One region of the Alteromonas sp. 5NW40-0090 genome, then DNA from elsewhere that is predicted to be linked to it. Evidence: predicted binding sites of a transcription regulator. Region 1 holds the regulator's gene; each other region holds the start of a gene.
What was found. The regulator FliA, encoded in region 1, starts transcription of late flagellar genes. The targets are predictions, from matches to a motif close to CTAAAGNTNNNNNNNNNNNNGCCGATA.
Positions count from the first base shown of each region.

Region 2: a site for FliA is predicted at 1,275-1,301, ahead of AC27KT_RS11185 (DUF3530 family protein). Genes of this name have one in related genera too.
Region 3: a site for FliA is predicted at 1,517-1,543, ahead of AC27KT_RS11755 (HAMP domain-containing methyl-accepting chemotaxis protein). Genes of this name have one in related genera too.

Region 1 covers NZ_BAAJLT010000001.1:384,806-388,082, reverse strand. Annotated here, with positions in the region: gene flhF (flagellar biosynthesis GTPase FlhF) at 1-552, shown strand, start outside; gene AC27KT_RS01695 (MinD/ParA family protein) at 558-1,424, shown strand; gene AC27KT_RS01690 (RNA polymerase sigma factor FliA) at 1,421-2,152, shown strand; gene cheY (chemotaxis response regulator CheY) at 2,189-2,572, shown strand; gene AC27KT_RS01680 (protein phosphatase CheZ) at 2,607-3,277, shown strand, end outside.
Region 2 covers NZ_BAAJLT010000008.1:45,901-49,177, reverse strand. Annotated here, with positions in the region: gene rapA (RNA polymerase-associated protein RapA) at 1-472, shown strand, start outside; gene rluA (bifunctional tRNA pseudouridine(32) synthase/23S rRNA pseudouridine(746) synthase RluA) at 522-1,238, shown strand; gene AC27KT_RS11185 (DUF3530 family protein) at 1,391-2,278, shown strand; gene AC27KT_RS11180 (hypothetical protein) at 2,421-2,744, shown strand; gene AC27KT_RS11175 (AmpG family muropeptide MFS transporter) at 2,815-3,277, shown strand, end outside.
Region 3 covers NZ_BAAJLT010000008.1:192,302-195,578, forward strand. Annotated here, with positions in the region: gene AC27KT_RS11755 (HAMP domain-containing methyl-accepting chemotaxis protein) at 1-1,371, opposite strand, end outside; gene AC27KT_RS11760 (symmetrical bis(5'-nucleosyl)-tetraphosphatase) at 1,654-2,481, opposite strand; gene apaG (Co2+/Mg2+ efflux protein ApaG) at 2,489-2,863, opposite strand; gene rsmA (16S rRNA (adenine(1518)-N(6)/adenine(1519)-N(6))-dimethyltransferase RsmA) at 2,871-3,277, opposite strand, start outside.

The sequences.
Region 1 (3,277 bases):
GCAGAGTCGGTGGCTATGATAACCATTGATACGTATAGAATTGCAGCCTATGAGCAGCTAGCGACATACGGAAAAATTATTGGCTGTACTGTGCGAAAAGCGCAAACTAGTGAAGAACTTGCAGATTTATTGTTCCAACTTCGTCATAAGCGACTAGTATTGATTGATACAGCAGGTTTTAGTCAGCGTGATAGTCGATTAATTAAGCAAATTAAGCAGTTCGACAATGGCCAAATGCCGAAAGTTAAAAAATATTTGGTAGCGCAAGCTAATACGCAATATCCTGCTTTGCAGAGAATCATTCAAGCGTATGATGATATTGAACTAAGTGGCTGTATTTTCACAAAGTTAGATGAGTGCTACTCTTTAGGAGAGGTACTTAGTGCAGCGGTTGAATATCAACTACCGGTTAGTTATGTCACCGATGGCCAAAAAGTGCCTGAAGACATTAAGATTGCAGAAGCGAAATCTTTAGTTTCCGCTGCTGCAAAGCTTTATAAAAAGTACGGTTTGAATCATACTAGTGGTAACAACGCAATTAAAACAGCATAAGCAGTATGATTGACGACCAAGCGAGTAGCTTAAGAAAAATGAAGCAATCACGGTTAATCAAAGTAATCGCCGTCACTGGTGGTAAAGGTGGCGTAGGTAAAACAAACATTACACTCAACACTGCTATCGCGATGGCGAAGCAGGGTAAGAGAGTAATGGTTCTTGACGCCGACCTTGGCCTTGCCAACGTAGATGTTATGCTAGGGCTAAGGGTTGAGAAAAACCTATCTCACGTGCTCTCTGGAGAATGTACGTTGGACGAAGTGTTAGTGACCGGTCCTCACGGCATTAAGATTGCGCCTGCCACATCGGGCACGCAGTCAATGGCAGAGCTTTCACCAACGCAACACGCTGGTTTGATCAGAGCGTTTAGCGAATTACGCTCTCAGATAGATGTGCTTATCGTCGACACCGCAGCAGGCATATCAGATATGGTATTAAGCTTCTCAAAGGCCTCACAAGATATCATGGTCGTCGTATGCGATGAGCCAACATCTTTAACAGATGCCTACGCACTAATAAAAATTCTTAACCGCGAGCACGGTGTTTTTCGTTTCAAAGTCGTAGCCAATATGGTTCGCGATGTGCGTGAAGGTCAGGAATTATTTAGCAAATTAAGCAAAGTGACAGGGCGTTTTCTCGATGTTGCACTAGAATTAGTGGCGACAGTGCCCTTCGACGAGAATATTCGCAAGGCGGTGCGCAAGCAAACGGCTATTGTTGACGCCTTTCCAGGCTCTCCGGCAGCAGTAGCGATAACTAAGTTGGCAAGTAAAGCACTTACGTGGCCAATTCCAGCGCAGCCCGGTGGCCACTTAGAATTTTTCATTGAACAATTAGTTGCAGAAAAAGCCGTAGGAAGTCAGCGTTGAACAGCAAGGCAGCCGCTTATCAACAACAAACAGATAAATCGCAGTTAGTCGAAAGACATGCGCCTCTGGTAAAGCGAATTGCGCATCATTTGATTGCGCGACTGCCTGCCAGCGTACTTGTTGATGACCTTATCCAATCAGGCATGATTGGGTTGCTAGAAGCCGCACGAAACTTTGACGGCTCTAAAGGCGCAAGTTTCGAAACCTTCGCAGGAATTCGGATCCGTGGTGCCATGCTCGACGAAATACGAAAAGGTGATTGGACCCCGCGTTCTGTTCACCGTAACGGCCGCGCCATAACGGAAGCGATATCTCAAGTAGAGAGCGAGACAGGGCGCGATGCACGAGATTCAGATATTGCTGACAAGCTTAACGTAAGCTTGCAGGATTATCACCAGATGCTTAATGAAGTAAATGCCGGAAAGCTGGTGGGTATTGAAGATTTAGGTGTGTCGGAAGATGTTATTACTACTGAACAAAGTAGAGGCAGTGACGCACCGTTAGAAGATTTAATGCAGGGTGCTTTTCAAAAAGCGCTTGCCCATGCAATTACGACATTACCTGAGCGAGAAGCGATTGTACTTTCACTTTATTACGATGAAGAACTAAACTTAAGAGAAATAGGCGAAGTTCTTGATGTAAGTGAGTCGAGAGTCAGTCAAATTCATAGTCAAGCCATGTTAAAACTCAAATCACGAATGAAGTCGTGGCAAGCTGACGAAGAATAGAGATTAATAACAATTAACCCCTCACTGGAGGCTATTTTGGACAAAAGCATGAAAATTCTCGTGGTCGATGACTTTTCTACCATGAGACGAATCATCAAAAACCTGCTAAAAGATTTGGGTTTTGCCAACATCCAGGAAGCGGATGACGGAAGCACTGCATTACCTATGTTACAACAGGGCGATTTCGACTTTGTTGTGACCGATTGGAATATGCCTGGTATGCAGGGCATCGATTTGCTTCGCGCTATAAGAGCAGACGATAAGCTTAAGCATTTGCCTGTGCTTATGGTTACTGCGGAAGCGAAAAAAGAGCAAATCGTTGCAGCGGCGCAAGCAGGTGTAAATGGTTACGTTGTAAAGCCGTTCACAGCAGCAACACTAAAAGAAAAATTAGATAAAATATTCGAACGTTTAGGTTGATCCAGACGCTCACCAGATAAATGAGGTTTACTGGATGTCAACGAATGTAAACGTTCCAATATCGTTAGAGGAAGCAAAACAACTTGTCGCTTTTCTTGAAGAAGGCGATAAGACTTCAGCTAACGCACTACTTGAAGCCGTCTCAATGAAAGAAAACGTTGAGTTGTTTGCTGAAGTAGGGAAATTGACGCGTCAACTCCACGACGCGTTAAATAACTTTCAAATAGACGACCGCATCAAAAATTTAGCTACAGATGACATTCCTGATGCGCAGTCCCGCCTTACCTACGTAATTGAAGAAACTGAAAAAGCTGCTAATACTACTATGGATGCCGTTGAGGCGAGCATGCCGATAGCAGAAATGCTGTCGGAGCGGATCGAAAAGGTCATGCCAGAGTGGAAGAAGCTTATGAATCGCCAAATCGAACTTGGTGAATTTAAGGCTTTATGCGCAGACTTAGACGAATTATTGGAAGAAGGTTCGGCTCAGTCAGCTAAACTTACACAATTGCTTACCGAAGTGTTGATGGCACAGGGCTATCAAGACTTAACAGGGCAGGTTATTCGTCGTGTTATCGACCTTGTAAAAGAGGTAGAAGATAGCCTTGTAAACATGCTTACCATGTTTGGGGAACGCGACGGTACAGAACACACTAAACCATCTAGCGTTAAGGCCGATAAGGTTGATGGTGTAGAGGCGGAAGG
Region 2 (3,277 bases), on a different contig from region 1:
CGAGCCTTCTTTGCCAAAAGGCGCGTACTGGATTGAAGCGTTATTTGTGCTGCAGGCACAAGCACCTAAATCACTTCAACTAGGCCGCTTCTTACCACAAACGCCGGTTAGAGTGTGTTTAGATGCGCAAGGCAATCCGTCTGACTTGAGCTTCGACGTTAAACGTAAGATTGGACGTAAGATCTCAGCTCAGCTTTTAAAAGCTTTACAACAGCCGCTTGAGCTTGCCATTGAAAAGGCGCGTAAGCTTGCCCATCAGCAAGCTAACCAAAAGCAACACGATGCACTTAACAGTATGCACAGCACACTTAACGAAGAAATACAGCGCTTGCGCGATCTTCAAAAGCGTAACCCAGCAGTACGTGACAGCGAAATTGAGTTTATTGAAACGCAAATGAACGCCCTTGATAAAGTTATTCAGGATGCAGATGTTCAGCTGGACGCCATTCGTATTGTGGTAAATAACCCGTAACCTCTAAAGGTTTAACATTCAAAAGCGACTGTGAAGTAACGAGAACATAATGGCGAACCCAAGTTTTGTTTATAACCCACCGACGACACCTTATCTTGATATTTTGTATCAAGATGAGGACATGGTGGTTGCGCATAAACCTAGCGGGCTATTGAGCGTTCCGGGCAAAGCATTAGCGCACCGCGACTCGCTGATTAGCCGGGTGAACCGTGTGTATCCCACCGCCACAGTAGTGCATCGCTTAGACATGGCGACCTCGGGTATTTTGGTGCTGGCGCTTAATAAAGATAGCCATCGCCATATCTCGAAACAATTTGAATTACGTCAAACTAAAAAGCGCTACTTCGCCCGAGTTCATGGACATGTAGAGCAGGACAGCGGAGAGGTTAACCTTCCACTCATTTGCGACTGGCCGAACAGGCCTAAGCAAATGGTAGACTTAGAGCGCGGTAAGAAAGCCGTGACACACTTTGACGTAATAGAGCGCACGCTGGACGAAAAAGGGCGCCCTCACTCTCTTGTAGCCCTTTACCCCATTACCGGTCGCTCTCACCAACTGCGCGTGCATATGCTTGCTTTGGGCCACCCTATTTTAGGGGATAGACTCTATGCCCATGAAGAAGCGTTATCCATGGCGCCTCGTTTACAGCTTCATGCTGAAAGCTTGAGTTTTTCGCACCCGACACGTGGGCATTGGCTGCGCTTTCAAACTACTATCCCTTTTAGCCAGTATCGTCCCAACCCGCTTGCGGAAAATGTCGAGTAGCATTTTCGCGTTACTCCGCTTTACCAAACGACCTCATTATAGTTTTAAAGCGCATTGCCGATAAGCTTATTAGAACGATATGGTTGATGAATTGATTTGATACAGACAGCGCTGTCTGTATCAAAGTGATAGCTAAAGGCAAACCACTTTTTATGAAAAGGCACGCTCTCCTTTTAACCTTGGCAGTTATGATTTCGCTATTGCCTTTAAAGGCTTACTGCGACTTTTTTACGGATGTAAAAAATGCTTATCTGCCAGGCGAAGTACAAGCGCTTATGGTTGGCGAAATGGAAGTGCCACTTATTGAAGTTGAGGCAAAAACACCTCTCCCCTTGGGGGTTGCCATTGTGCTCACAGAGCCTTTTCCATCGAGCCTTACCCTCGCGCAAGGAAATAGCTTAGCAAATATGCTTGCAGAAAAAGGCTGGAATGTCGTTATAAGCCCTTTCAACATGCCCATAAGTTCGACCACCGCCAAACCCAATGGTGAACAGGACAGCGAAATATTGACAGAGGGAGCCTCGCCATTAACTGATACAGCGAAAGTCATTCACCCTAGAAGTAACCAACTAACGCAGTACCTCAACTTTGAAACATCGACCACAGCCTTAGCGTTACAGCTTAATGCCCTAGACAATTATTTACAGAATAGAACAGGCTATCGCATGGTCATCGCGCAGGGCATGCTTGCTACCGCTTACCTGTCCTCCATAGAGACAATACCTAGCTTACAGCCTGACACTTTTGTTGCCATTTCGCCGTTTTGGCCAGAGGAAACTACAAACAACTTAGTAATTGACACTATAGCGAAAGCGAGCTTCCCAGTGCTCGACCTATCTCTCAGCAACTTTAATGACTGGGAGACTAGCACGACTATGAAAAGGAAAGTTAGAGCAAAAAATGAACTGAAGTTACACTACAGGCAAGTTATCATTCCAAATAATTCTTTAACCTTTAGTATAAAAGAAATTGAAAAAACACCTAACATTCAGATGGTTGCGAATAGCACCATAGGTTGGACACGGCATCTAGGCTGGTAATTACGTCATCTTGAGATTACGCTAAATTAGTACCCAAAACAGTTACCTACCCGCTATAGAGCGAACAGTGGGTCAATGCAGTCAATGGGATTCAAGTAATGGACTATACTAATTTAAGCAGACAAAGACGGTTGAGTTACTCGTGAATGTTCAGGATTTTGTAGATAACAAAGCGAAACAGCTGTGTTTCTATTTGAGGGCATTTTGGCAGGGAGAGCTTCCGATCGAGGAGATCGAGCTATTCTTTTGGGATAGTATGGAAGAATGGGGGCAAATTGAATGCACGCTAACACAGCCTTACACGCAGAAGGAACGTGTATTTTGGCATTTGCTTCACCAAGTGCATTATTGGAATGAAGAAAAATTGACAAAAGATCAGTTTCTTGTTGATGAGCTTACTAATTGCGTCAATTTTCTTGAAGGCCTAGGGCATTGTCCTCTAGACTGCGTGGGGATCCGCCCTTAAATCTCTCTTACCTAACCAAGTTAATAATAACAATCCGCCTTCACAGTTTTATTGCTAAACACCGTGGTTCATGGCTCAATACACTTTTGAGTTAACGCCAAAGGTCGAAGTATTGCTAACTGCATTAAAAACGTTCAATGACAAACGTTACCTAACCATTTTTCTTTTTGGCATTTCCAGTGGCTTTCCTTGGATCATGATTGGTTCGGTATTATCAGCATGGTTAAAGGATGAAGGGTTATCGCGTTCGGCTATTGGTTTGTTTGGCATCATCTTCGCCACTTACTCATTTAACTTCTTATGGTCTCCTCTTGTCGACAAACTTAAGCCCCCACTGTTAGGGCAGCGACGAGGCTGGATTTTTTTGATGCAAAGCTGTGTCGTACTACTGTGCTTAGCGATGTCACAACTTAACACTGACCATGATTTATTTTACGTTGCATTAATCGGCTTATTGATTGCCATTGCTTCTGCTACGCAGGATATTGCTATTGATGGCTTTCGGATTGACTGTATTGAACAAGGTGATAAAG
Region 3 (3,277 bases), on a different contig from region 1:
GCTAAGCGTATCTTCTGCGTTCTGAACAACCAGCTGGGACGTAGAGTGCATTTCTGTGGTTGCTGTTGCCACTTGGCCAATTTGAGATTTTTGATCCTGGATTGAATGGGTAGTTTGCGCTGTTACCGCAGACGTTTGCTCTGAAGCTGCCGCCAACTGTTCTGCACGAACGTTAATGGCGGTGATAAGTTCCTTCAAATTACCAATAAGTGTATTACAGTTACGGGCTAAAAGACCAAATTCGTCTTGTGCAGAATCATCTAAACGATGTGTAAGGTCACCTGATGAAGCAACCGTAAGTAGTTCATTTACGCGATAAAGTGGGCGTGTGATAGCGCGAACGGTTACATATCCAATGAAGGCCGCTACTGCAATAGAGATAATAACGACTACGATGACGAAAGTATTACCTGTTGTAATGGCACCGTTAACCTGGTTTTCTATGTGAGATGCTTTTTTATCTGCAAGATTAAGAAGGTTTTCAAGCGCTACAACCCCCTGCGTAATGTTTGCATCAGAAGCATTAAGTGCCTGTTCAGCGTCATTTCTGCGCTCTAGGCGATCTACATGAAGCTGCACCACGCCGTCGTTAGCTTTAATCGCATTGATGGCGTCGTTAACCAAGTCATTTATATCGTCAAGTGTGCCTGAATCATCTCGACCACCGGCGGTTTGAACCATCTCACTAAGCTGAGTTACCACTTTTTCAACGACGAGATCAACTTCGTTGCCTAATGTCTGCGAACGTATTAGTGTCTCGGTCTTTATATATTCATATGAAACGGTTAACAGGGAAAGTAGTGAAGTCTCAAGCTGGCCACCGATCTCAGCTGCACGTCTGAGGTTAGGATCCCTTTGAACCGCATCTAAGTCTGAAAAGTCTAAAAGGTAAGTAGAAGCATCGTCGGCGTTGTCTTCCGCGTCACCAAGTCGGTCTTGAATACTATTGCGCAGGTCGAGGTACATTTGATGGTTTTTGTACATCGCTTCCACGTTAGTTACATACGCTTCATAAGATTCTCGTACAGTATTAAGCGTGCTTCTTAACTCTGGCTCGTTACTTACCGCTTGCGCTAACTTTTTATATTCACTCTCAAAGGTGTCTTTGGCAGAATTAAATGATGCTCTTTTATCTTTAAGATCATTTAAGTCCTCTTCGATGTAGCTTTCGAAGGTCAGTCGTCCCATGTTTAGAAAGCTTGCTTTTAATGCGTTACTGCCTGCTACGGTGGGAAGCGCAACGTCATTTACTTCCTCTGTTGCAGAGCCTATAGAATTGAGGTTGTATAGCGAAACAACACTTATGACGATTAGAAGTGCACTAATCGCTACAAATCCCCCGATTACGCGTGTGGCTACCGTTAATTTCATCGGAACTCCTGGATGAGTGTTTTTTGTTTTTATCCCTAACGATATTACCCGTCTCAGCTAACAAAATATAGCGCTTATATAAGCGTATTTGCTCAGGTAATGAGAGCGGATAACGAAACATCATCGTTACTATCACAGGTAAGTGTATCGGCTACAATAACTTAATGTTTATTTTAATTAGCACTTAAGTGCTAATGTTTTCACTGGTACAACCAGTTAAGGGTGGGAGAAAAGTCTCCTCGTTTGCGCTTTTCCAGCCCAATGATGTGTTGAAATGAGATATTACGCCGAGACGCTAACGAGCGATGAAGTATGTAGGTTGAATAGCGTCATACTTTGTCCCCAGACATAACCCGTATCCAAGCCTATAAACTGAGAATTATTTGTTTGACCAGACAATGCAGCCCAATGCCCAAATACCACCCGGTGATCACCACTGAGCTTTTTATTCTCTACTTCAAACCATGGCTTTAACGTGCTATTGGTGCAGTGAGATACCGCACTGGGATGAGATTTATTATCGAAATCAAGTCTGCCGTCTGTATGTACGAAGCGCATGCGCGTACACGCATTTACAATAAAACGAAGGCGTTGCTCTCCTTCTAATTTATCTGACCAGCTATCTGGTTTGTTACCATACATCTGCGACAAAAACGCCGCATAATCTTGTGACTTCAGAGTGTTGCTAACTTCATTACTCAATGAGACGCACTCATCAACAGACCATTTAGGATAAAGTCCTGCGTGAACCATCACAGAGTTTTCATCCAATTTCATCGCTAGAGGGAACTGACGGAGCCAGTCAACCAATTCATTTAAATCCGAAGCGTTAAGAAGTGGGTCTAACTTATCTGATTTTTTGGCTTTGCGGATACCGTTTACTACAGCAAGCAAGTGGAGGTCGTGATTACCTAAAACACTGCTAAACTGACTTCCGAGAGATCTCAAAAAGCGCAGGGTGCTTAACGAATCTTCTCCCCGTGCAACCAAATCTCCGACGGCAAGTAATTTATCGTTTGTCTCGTCAAACTTTACTTTATCCAGTGCCCGACGAAGACCATCAAAGCAGCCTTGGATATCGCCAATGACATAGGTGTTACCTTGCGACATAGAAACCTTAGTGAAGAATGCTTGGAATGGCTAAACGAAATACCTTAATAGGAACATGGAAGCGCTCGCCGCTTTCAAGTTCCATTACATAGTAGCCTTCCATATTACCAACCGGTGTGTCAATGACTGCACCGCTGGTATAGTCAAAACTTTCACCTGCTTTCATAATCGGCTGCTTTCCAACCACGCCATCACCTTCAATCTCTGAGGCTTTACCATTTGCGTCAGTTATTTTCCAATAGCGACTGAGTAGCTGCACAGTGTGCTCACTATTGTTTTCAATCGTAATGTGGTAAGCGAACGCAAACTGTTTGGAGTCAGAAGGAAGATGGTCAGGAAGGTGTCGGGTTTTCACCCGCACCTTTATATCTAGTACATCCATAGAGAAATTACTGCTCTTGTTGGTGCTCTTTTGCCGACACAGCATTAGCGATAGTGGCAAAATCGTTAAGCGATAGTACTTCTGCACGAGAAGTTGGATCTATCTCTAACTCACGGATCTCTTCCTCACTTAAGCTGTCTTTTAGCGAGTTACGAATAGTTTTTCGGCGTTGATTAAACGCTTGTGCACAGACTCGTTCAAGGGTGCTAACTGACTCAACATCTACTGGTGGAGCCTGATGTGGAACCAGCTTAACAACGGCAGAATCTACCTTTGGTGGTGGCTTAAATGCACCAGGTGGTACATTTAATACAGGAATAACGTGGCAGTAATACTGCGCCATCACTGAAAGCCTGCCATAGTTTTTAGAACCAGGACCAGCAGCCAGACGGTTTACCACTTCTTTCTGCAGCA